3 regions of the Nonomuraea sp. NPDC003560 genome follow, and region 2 is predicted to be linked to each of the others. Evidence: riboswitches for the same ligand, from Rfam matches in the RefSeq annotation. Region 2 holds a riboswitch; each other region holds the start of a gene.
What was found. Region 2 has a riboswitch for thiamine pyrophosphate ahead of thiC (phosphomethylpyrimidine synthase ThiC). Riboswitches for the same ligand answer to the same signal wherever they lie in the genome.

Region 1 (3,265 bases), on a different contig from region 2:
CGCCCTTCGCGCGGTCGGCAACGCGGTCGGCGCCAACCCGGTGTGCGTGATCGTGCCCTGCCATCGGGTGGTCCGCGAGGACGGCGAGCTCGGCGACTACGCCGGAGGCGTGGCCGCCAAGCAGCACCTGCTCAACGTCGAACGCCGGGTCTCAGCGGGCCGCTGAGCGACGCCGGCCGAGCACGCCGATGAGCAGCGTCACCAGGGCCGCGACCAGCGCCCCGCCGAGCGCGCCGTTCATCCACGGCTCCCGCGTGAAGCCGACGGCCTCGCGGGCGGAGGCCCAGAAGCCGTCCCAGCCGGCGACCGTGGGCGTCGAGGTGGTGAACCAGTAGGCGGCGAAGCCCAGCGCCCACGGCAGCAGCATCAGCCAGCGCGAGGGCGCGTCCTCGGCGGTGTTCCAGCGGGCCGCGCCGCCGAGCACGAAGTAGTCGACGGCCAGCACGGCGAACATCGGCACGAACACCGCGCCGATCACCCCGAGGAACGCGCCGTAGGAGGTGACGTCCACGACCAGGGCGATCGCGGTGGTGAGCACGCCGATCGCGGTCGAGACGACCCGGCGGTCCACCTTCGGCATCAGGTTCTGCAGCGAGACGGTGGTGGAGTAGACGTTGGCGAAGGACTGGTCGGTCTCGCGCAGCACCAGGATGCCGAAGAACAGCGCGCCCAGCGGCGCCGCGACGAACGGCTGGAACACGACCATGCCGTCGGCCTGGACCGCCTGGGCGCCCGCGATGGCCACCGCGTACACGCCGAGTGCCAGGCAGGCCACCTGGGCGACGGTGTAGCCGCCGACGACGCCGGTGAAGGCGGCCCGGCTGGAACGCGAGTGCCTGGCGAAGTCGGCGGCCATCGGCACCCACGACACCGACAGGGCGATGACGTAGTCGACGGCCGGGGCGAAGGCCGTCCACGACCCGCCCGTGTACGTCGGCGCCTCGCCCAGGAACGACACCGTGAACCAGATCAGCGACACGATCACGCCGGCGGTCACGTACCGGCGCAGCAGCCGGATCGACCCGAGCGGCCAGACGGCGAGCGCGGTGGTCAGCACCCCCGCCACCACCACCCACACCTGGTACGGGACGCTCCCGAAGATCGCGTTCGCGGCCTTGGCGATCACCCAGAGCTCGAAGGCCCCCCAGCCGAGCATCTGCACGATGTTCAGCACGGACGGGACGTACGACATCTTCGCCCCGAACAGCCCGCGCAGCAGCACCATCGCCGGCCGCCCGGTCTGCGTGCCGGGGATGGCCGACAGGCCGACCATGGCCGTGCCGATGAGGCTGCCGACCACGGCGGCCGTGAGCGCGGCCACGAGGCTGAGCGGCGCGTTGCCCAGGGGATCGATCAGGACGAGCGCGCCGGAGAAGCCGAGGAGGCTGACACCCAGGTTGGCCCAGAGCGCGCCCTGGTCGAGGACGCCGAGGGTCTTGGGGGGCGCGCCGTCAAGGGTCAGCGGAACTTCGTCGACGACATGCGTCATCGCACACTCCCTACGCCGGCATTACCCGGACAGGTTCAGGCGGTCGGCAGCGGCTGTGTTGCTGCCCTCTCAGCCCGGCACCCCGAGCTCCCGCGACTATGCAGTTGGCGCCCTCATCATGCCTCAATGGCGGCGGAACCGCCACAGTGGGGCATTCAGGCCACGAAAGGATCCTGCCCGGTCTCGCTGACCATGGGACGGCGCGCGAACTCCCACGACTGCATGCCGCCGCCCACGTTGACGGCGTCGCGCCCGAGCTGGTTGAGCCACGCCGTGACCTGCATCGACCGGCCGCCTACCCGGCACACCACGTAGACGGTGCGGTCGGCGGGCACCTCCTCGACCCGGCCCTGGATCTGCGACATGGGGATGTGCACGGCCTCGGGGGCGTGGCCGGCCAGCCACTCGTCCTGCTCGCGGACGTCGAGCAGGTAGGCGTCGTCGGGAACGGCGGTGACGTCGATCTCTGGAACGGTCATGTCTCCATCATCCCGCGCCCGGGACCCTACTTGAGCAGGCGCGACATCCGCCGGTCGGCCAGCGGCTTCCCGCCCGTCTGGCAGGTCGGGCAGTACTGGAGCGCGGAGTCGGCGAAGGACACCTCGCGGATCGTGTCGCCGCACACGTCGCACGGCTGGCCGGCCCGGTTGTGCACGCGCAGCCCGGACTTCTTCTCCGCCTTGAGGTCCTTGGCGGCCAGCCCGTGCGCCCGTTCGACGGCGTCGCGCAACGTCGTCACGATGGCCTCGTGCAGGTCGGCGATCTGGGCGTCGGTCAGCGTCGCGGCGATCTTGAACGGCGACATCCTCGCCGCGTGCAGCACCTCGTCGGAGTAGGCGTTGCCGATGCCCGCGATCACCTTCTGGTCGCGCAGCAGCCCCTTGATCTGGGTGCGGTTGCCGCCCACGATGCGCTTGAGCGCCTCGACGGTGAAGGCGTCGTCGAGCGGGTCGGGGCCCAGGGCGGCGACGCCGGGCACGTCCTCCGGCTTGTCGGTGACGTAGACGGCCAGCCGTTTCTGCGTGCCGGCCTCGGTCAGCTCGAAGCCGGGGGCCAGGCCGTCGTCGTCCGGCGCCAGCCGTACGCGTACGGCCAGCGGCCCCTTGCCCGGCCGCACCGGCCGCGCGCCGGTCAGGTCGTCGCGCCAGCGCAGCCAGCCGGCGCGGGCCAGATGGATGATCAGGTGCAGGCCGTCGCAGTCGAGGTCGAGGAACTTGCCGTGCCTCGACACGTTCGTGACGGTGAGCCCGCCGAGCGCGGTGACCGGCGGGTCGAACGTCTTGAGCGCCTGGAAGCCGACGACGTCGACGCCGGCGATCGAACGGCCGACCGCCCGCTCGCGCAGGAAGTTGGTGAGCGACTCCACCTCGGGAAGTTCCGGCATGCCCCCAGGGTATGGCGCGCGCCGGGCCGGCACGCGACTACGGCACGTCCCAGAAGGCGAGCTCGTGTGCCATGCCCTCGGCGAACAGCGCCTCCGCCCGTACGGGGTCGGGGTCGGCCTCGTCGATCATCTGCCCGATCCGTACGGTCAGCACCGCGAACGCGGGGTCGGCGTAGGTGTCCACCCAGGCCCGGTACCGCGGCTCGGCGGGCGGGTTCTCGGCGAGAATCTTCCCAAGACTCGAATATCCCCACATACACGGATAAAGCGCGGCCAACCCCTCCCCGTACGACCCCGCCGCCTCCAGCAGGAACGCCGTGTACGCCACACACGCCGGCCCCTTCACCGCGTTGTCCAGATCGGCCCCGAACTCCGCCGACAACGACCGATGC
Region 2 (3,265 bases):
CCGGCTGTCCTCGTACTACACGGGCGAGGTGCTGGCCCCGATCGGCGGCGAGACGCTCCCGGGCTGACCGCGCAGGTCAGAGGTAGATCGAGCCGCCCTTCCCGAGGAACTCGGCCGCCTTGTCGGCCATGCCCGCCCGCACCTCGTGGCTGAGCTTCATCGAGCAGAACTTCGGGCCGCACATCGAGCAGAAGTGCGCGGTCTTGGCGGGCGCGGCCGGCAGGGTCTCGTCGTGGAAGGCGCGGGCGGTGTCCGGGTCGAGCGACAGGTCGAACTGGTCCTCCCAGCGGAACTCGAACCGGGCGTCCGACAGGGCGTCGTCCCACGCCTGGGCCTGCGGGTGCCCCTTGGCCAGGTCCGCCGCGTGCGCCGCGATCTTGTAGGTGATCACGCCGGTCTTGACGTCGTCGCGGTTGGGCAGGCCGAGGTGCTCCTTGGGGGTGACGTAGCAGAGCATGGCGGTGCCGTACCAGGCGATCATGGCGGCGCCGATGCCCGAGGTGATGTGGTCGTAGCCGGGGGCGATGTCGGTGACGAGCGGGCCGAGGGTGTAGAAGGGCACGTCGTCGCAGAGCTCGCGCTGCAGGTCGACGTTCTCCTTGATCTTGTGCATGGGCACGTGGCCGGGACCCTCGATCATCACCTGCACGTCGTGCGCGTGCGCGATCTTGGTCAGCTCGCCCAGGGTGCGCAGCTCGGCGAACTGGGCCTCGTCGTTGGCGTCCGCGATCGAGCCGGGGCGCAGCCCGTCGCCCAGCGAGAACGTCACGTCGTAGCGGGCCAGCAGGGCGCACATCTCGTCGAAGTGCTCGTACAGGAAGCTCTCGCGGTGGTGGGCCAGGCACCAGGCGGCCATGATCGAGCCCCCGCGCGAGACGATCCCGGTCTTGCGGCGGGCGGTCAGCGGGACGTGCGCCAGCCGCACCCCCGCGTGCACCGTCACGTAGTCGACGCCCTGCTCGCACTGCTCGATCAGGGTGTCGCGGTAGACCTCCCACGACAGCGCCTCGGGTCGCCCGCCCACCTTCTCCAGCGCCTGGTAGATGGGCACGGTGCCGACCGGGACGGGCGAGCTGCGGATGATCTGCTCGCGGGTCTCGTGGATGTTCGGCCCGGTGGACAGGTCCATGACGGTGTCGGCGCCCCACCGGGTGGCCCAGGTCATCTTCTCGACCTCCTCCTCGATCGAGGAGGTGACGGCGGAGTTGCCGATGTTGGCGTTGATCTTGACCAGGAAGTTCCGGCCGATCGCCATCGGCTCGGACTCCGGATGGTTGACGTTGGCGGGGATGACCGCCCGCCCGGCCGCGACCTCCTGCCGGACGAACTCGGGCGTCATCCCCTCCCGGACGGCCACGAACTCCATCTCCTTGGTCACCACGCCGCGCCGCGCCGCGCCGAGCTGGGTGACCGGCGACCCCCACGCCGAGCGGTCGGTACGCGACGGCCCCGAGGTGTCGTAGAGCCGCACCGACGTGCCGTTCGACAGCCTGACCTCGCGCATCGGCACCTGAAGGTCACCGATGTAGATCTTGGAAAAGCGCGCGTCGCTCATCGCGCAAACTCCCTTCGCCGGCATTATCCGGAGCAGGTTCTGGCGGTCGGCGGCTGACAGCCGTCCTCTCAGCCCGGTCCGCACCGGGCTCCCGCGTTGGTCATCGCGATCATAACCCCGCGCGTGGCAGGATCAAGGGGATGTCCGATCCCATTGCGCACACGACCGCCACCTACGACCGCATCGCGCGCCAGTTCGACGAGCAGGTCGCCGATCCGTCACCCTCGATCGTGGCCGTCCGCGACCGGTTCGCCTCAGCCCTGCCCGCCGGGGCCACGGTCGCCGACCTGGGATGCGGCCCGGGGCGCGAGTCGGCCTGGTTCGCCGGACGCGGCCTGACCACCGTGGGCGTGGACCTGTCGATCGAGATGGCCAGGCTCGCCGCCGGGCGCGGCGTGCCCACCGTCCTGGGCGATCTGCGACGCCCGCCGCTGTCGCCGGCGTCCCTGGACGGCGTCTGGTCGGCCGCGGCCCTCGTGCACGTGCCGTCCGAGCAGACCGAGGCGACGTTGCGCGCCTGGCACGCGGCGCTGCGCCCCGGCGGGGTGCTCGCGCTGATCACCGCCCTGGGCGACGGCGAGGGCTGGGAGCCGGTGCCGTACCGGACGGAGTACGAGCGCTGGTTCGTCCACCGCGACGCGGGCGACCTGCTCGCGGTGCTGGACGCGGCCGGGTTCGCGGTCGCCTGGCACGAGACGAACGTCACCCACCGCACGTGGTTCAGCGTGCTGGCGACAGCGCGCAGCTCTCCCCAGCCCTAGTCTCCAGGTCGAGCGCGAAGCCGGGGCCGCGCAGCCGGGCGGTCCCGCCGCGCGCCGACGACAGCCTGACCTCGACCGGCACGCCGTGCGCCCAGGTCACCCCGACGGTGAAGCCGCCGCGGGCGCGCAGCCCGTCGAACGAGCCCGCGCGCCAGGCGGCCGGCAGCGCGGGCAGCAGCTCGATGACGCCGGCGTGGCTCTGGAGCAGCATCTCGGCCACCCCGGCGGTCGCGCCGAGGTTCCCGTCGATCTGGAACGGCGGATGCGTGTCCCACAGGTTGGGCAGCGTGCTGGCGCGCAGTTGCCCGCCCAGCATGCTCAGGGCGCGGTCGCCGTCCTTGAGCCGGGCCCAGAAGTTGACCTTCCAGGCCATGCTCCAGCCCGTGCCGCCGTCGCCGCGCGCTTCGAGGGTGGTGCGCGCCGCGGCCAGGTGCTCGGGGGCGGTGAGCTGCGTCCCGGGGTGCAGGGCGTAGAGCTGGGAGACGTGCCGGTGCCGGTCGGACGGGTCGTCGAGGTCGGCCTTCCACTCCTGGAGCTGCCCCCAGGACCCGACCCGCAGCCCGGGATCGAGCCGGTCGGCCGCCGTGCGCAGCCGTCCGGCGAACTCGGCGTCCACGCCGAGCGTGCGCGCGGCCGCGGCCGTGCAGGCGAACAGGTCCCGGACGATCTGCTGCGGCATGGCCGCGCCCGCGGTGAAGTCGCCGTGCTCGGGCGAGTAGGCGGGCGAGACGACGAGGCTGCCGTCGCGCGCGTCGGGACACAGGTTGGCCAGCCAGAACTTGGCGGCCTCGCGCATCGCCGGATAGGCGTGCCCGCGCAGGTAGCGCTCGTCGCCGTCGAACAGGTAACGCTCGTAGAGCTGGCGCACCAGCCAGCCGGCGGCGTCCGGCATCCAGAACGACGTGGGCCAGTCGTGCACGCCCGTGAACCCGAACGGGTTGGTGTTGGA
Region 3 (3,265 bases), on a different contig from region 2:
CAGTGTGCCGGGCAGGCCCTTCATCACGTCCTTCCCGTCGAGGAACACCGCGGGAACCTGTGGCCCGCCGCCGCCACGGCGCACGCCGAGCAGCTTGTGGTCCTTGAGGAGTTGCTTGGCCCGCCCGATCGAGAGGTCGAGGCGTGAGGCCACTTCGGGGAGAGTGAGCCACTCGTCGACGAGCTGGTCGGTCTCCCGGTCGATCTGTGCAACAGAAAGCGTCACGAAACCACAACTACCACATGCCGTCCTTGCTCAAACAACACAATCCCGTAGGGGGACCTCTGGATCTACCAGGCGTTCTGTGTCGAGGCGATGCCCGCCTTCGATGATCCTACGGCCCTGCACGTAGTCCCGGGGCCGGTCGACGGCGAGCACGGCGGCGAGGGTGTCGCCGGACGTCAGCCAGACGGCCGACCACTTGCCCTCGGGCTCGCCCCGGTAGAGCAGGCGGTCGCCGGAGGGGTGGTGGCCGATGTACTGGACCATGTGGCCGAACTGCTCGGACCAGAAGTAGGGGGCCGGGTCGTAGACGGCCTCCTCCCCCAGCAGGGTCGCGGCGGCGACCTCGGGCGAGCCGAGCGCGGTGTCCCAGTGCTCGACGCGCAGCCGGACGCCGTAGCGGCGCGACCACCAGGCCGCGCAGTCGCCGGCGGCGACCACGTTCGGCATGGACGTGCGCAGGTGCTCGTCGGTGACGACGCCGTTGTGCAGGTCGATGTCGGAGCCGGCCAGCCACTCGACGGCCGGGCGCACGCCGATGCCCGTGACGACCACGTGCGCCTGGACGAACTCGCCGCCCACCAGCCGCACGCCGCCCTCGTCCACCTCGTCGACCATGGTGTTCAGGCGCAGGTCGATGCCGTCGTACCAGTGTCGCGTGCGGGCGCCGATCTCCGGGCCCACGGCGTTGGACAGCGGGGCGGGGCCGGCCTCGATCACGGTCACCGAGCAACCGGCCTTGCGGGCGGCGGTGGCGACCTCGGCGCCGATCCAGCCGGCGCCGATGATCGCCACATGGGCTCCGGCCACGAGCCCGGCGCGCAGCTCGTGGGCGTCGTCGAGGGTGCGCAGGACGTGCTGGGGGCCGTCGCCGGGCACGGTGATCGGCTCGGTGCCGGTGGCGATCACGAGGCCGTCGTAGCCGAGCTCGCCCTCGGTCGTCTCCACGACGCCCTCGCGCAGGGCCTTGGCGGTGACGCCTGGCCAGAAGTCGACCTCCAGCGCGTCGAGGTCGGCCTCCAGGAAGCTGGAGTCGGCCGCGCCGGACAGCACGGCCTTGGACAACGGCGGACGGTCGTAGGGCCGATGGCGCTCCTGGCCGATCAGCGTGATCCGTCCGGTGAAGCCGCGCCCGCGCAGCGCCTCCGCGCTGCGCAGCCCGGCCAGGCCCGCTCCCACCACTACGACATGGTTCACGTTCATGACCATAACGGGGGCGGTGCCGGCACGTCGCGCCGAGGCCGTAGGCTGGAGGCGCAAGACGCGCGGGAGTCCGGCCGTCACCGGGCTGAGAGGAAGGCTTGAGCGGGCCTTCGACCGCAAGACACCTGATCCGGATCATGCCGGCGAAGGGAGCGCGGATGAATGTGATCGTGGGCGGCGGGGTCGTCGGGTTGTCGATCGCCTGGCGGCTGGCCCGCGAGGGGCTGCCCGTCACGGTGGTCGATCCGGCCCCGGGGCGCGGGGCGTCCTACGCGGCGGCCGGGATGCTGGCGCCCGTCAGCGAGGTCGCCTACACCGAGGAGCCTTTGCTGCGGCTGGGGGCCGCCTCGCTGAGCCGATGGCCGTCCTTCGCCGCCGAACTGGCCGCCGACGCGGGCCTCGGCCCGGACCTCGGTGCGGGCTTCGGGGCAGGTCTCGGCACGGGGCTGAGCGGCGGTTCCGGTGGCGGGGCCGGGGCGAGGGCCGAGGCGAGGGCCGGGGAGGCGTTCGGGGGCGCGTTCGGGGTGATCGGGCCGGAGGGGGCCGCTGGCCGTGCGCTCGACCTGCGCGCCGACGGCACGCTCGACGTCGCCTTCGGGGCCGACGACCTCGCGGCGCTCGACGACCTGGCGGCGTTCATGGACAAGCTGGGGCTGCGGGTCGAGCGGCTGACCGGGCGCGAGTGCCGGCGTCTGGAGCCCATGCTGGCCCCTTCGGTGCGCGGCGGGCTGCTGGCCCCCGGTGACGCCTGGGTCGATCCGCGCCGGGTCACGGCGGCGCTGCTGGCCGCGCTCGACCGGCTGGGCGTGCCCGTGGTGCGGGCGCGGGTGACCGGCCTGCTGCGCGACGGCGACGCCGCTCCAGGCGCCGCGACCGGCGCTGGGACCGGCTCTGGCACCGGCGCTCTGACCGGTGCTGGGATCGGCTCCGGGACCGGCGGTGGGATCAGCTCTGGGACCGGCGCTGGGATCGGTGCTGGGGCAGGCGGTGCGGCAGGACCTGTGGCGGGAGCCGTGACAGGTGCTGCGACTGGTGCTGTGAGGGGGGTGCGGCTTGAGGCCGTGCCCGGTCAGCCTGAGCCGGCGGTGCTGGAGATCGCGGCCGAGCGGGTGGTGCTGGCCGCCGGGGCGTGGAGCGGGGAGCTGGCCGACGTGCCCGTCCGGCCGGTCAAGGGGCAGATCATGCGGTTGCGCTCGCCGCAGCCGCTGCTCGGCCGGTGCGTACGCGGGATGGTGCACGGCGCGCCCGTCTACCTCGTCCCCAGGGGCGACGGCGAGCTGGTGCTCGGGGCGACCCAGGAGGAGCTGGGGTTCGACACCCGGGTGACCGCGGGCGGGCTCTACGAGCTGCTGCGCGACGCCAGGGAGCTGGTGCCGGGCGTCACCGAGCTGGAGGTCGCCGACGTGGTCGCCGGGCTGCGTCCGGGCACCCCCGACAACCTGCCGATCATCGGGGCGGGCGAGGTCCCGGGGCTGGTGCTGGCGACCGGCCACCATCGGGGCGGGGTGCTGCTGGCTCCCCTGACGGCGGCCCTGGTCGCGTCGGCGGTGCTGACACCGTCCACGACGACGGCGTCCCCGGCGGCGGCCCCGGCAACGGCCCAGACAGGCACACAGGCCGGGGCCCCGGCGGCGGTGCAGACAGGCACGCAGCCGGCGGCCCAAGCGGCGGCCCAAGCGGCGGCTCAGGCAGCGGCTCGGGTGGCGGGGGTTTCGACGGGCGCGGGGATTCTGACGGGTGAGGAGGGCGAGCTGGCCGCGCTGTGCTCGCCCGCGAGATTTCGGGATATTTCATGATTGTGACGATCAACGGCGCCGCGCACGAGGTGGCCGACGGCACC

Region 1: another riboswitch for thiamine pyrophosphate. It lies ahead of ACFYUV_RS26235 (purine-cytosine permease family protein); the one in region 2 lies ahead of thiC (phosphomethylpyrimidine synthase ThiC).
Region 3: another riboswitch for thiamine pyrophosphate. It lies ahead of ACFYUV_RS08100 (FAD-dependent oxidoreductase); the one in region 2 lies ahead of thiC (phosphomethylpyrimidine synthase ThiC).

The regions. Positions count from the first base shown of each region.
Region 1 is NZ_JBIAOF010000006.1:529,521-532,785, reverse strand. Features, by position in the region: gene ACFYUV_RS26240 (methylated-DNA--[protein]-cysteine S-methyltransferase) at 1-166, shown strand, start outside; gene ACFYUV_RS26235 (purine-cytosine permease family protein) at 152-1,489, opposite strand; TPP riboswitch at 1,480-1,593, opposite strand; gene ACFYUV_RS26230 (rhodanese-like domain-containing protein) at 1,645-1,968, opposite strand; gene ACFYUV_RS26225 (Fpg/Nei family DNA glycosylase) at 1,995-2,873, opposite strand; gene ACFYUV_RS26220 (TenA family protein) at 2,911-3,265, opposite strand, start outside.
Region 2 is NZ_JBIAOF010000003.1:482,250-485,514, forward strand. Features, by position in the region: gene ACFYUV_RS13175 (SDR family oxidoreductase) at 1-67, shown strand, start outside; gene thiC (phosphomethylpyrimidine synthase ThiC) at 77-1,555, opposite strand; TPP riboswitch at 1,548-1,660, opposite strand; gene ACFYUV_RS13185 (class I SAM-dependent methyltransferase) at 1,696-2,316, shown strand; gene ACFYUV_RS13190 (glycoside hydrolase N-terminal domain-containing protein) at 2,276-3,265, opposite strand, start outside.
Region 3 is NZ_JBIAOF010000002.1:587,769-591,033, reverse strand. Features, by position in the region: gene ACFYUV_RS08110 (Rv2175c family DNA-binding protein) at 1-225, opposite strand, end outside; gene ACFYUV_RS08105 (NAD(P)/FAD-dependent oxidoreductase) at 256-1,425, opposite strand; TPP riboswitch at 1,478-1,594, shown strand; gene ACFYUV_RS08100 (FAD-dependent oxidoreductase) at 1,584-3,221, shown strand; gene thiS (sulfur carrier protein ThiS) at 3,218-3,265, shown strand, end outside.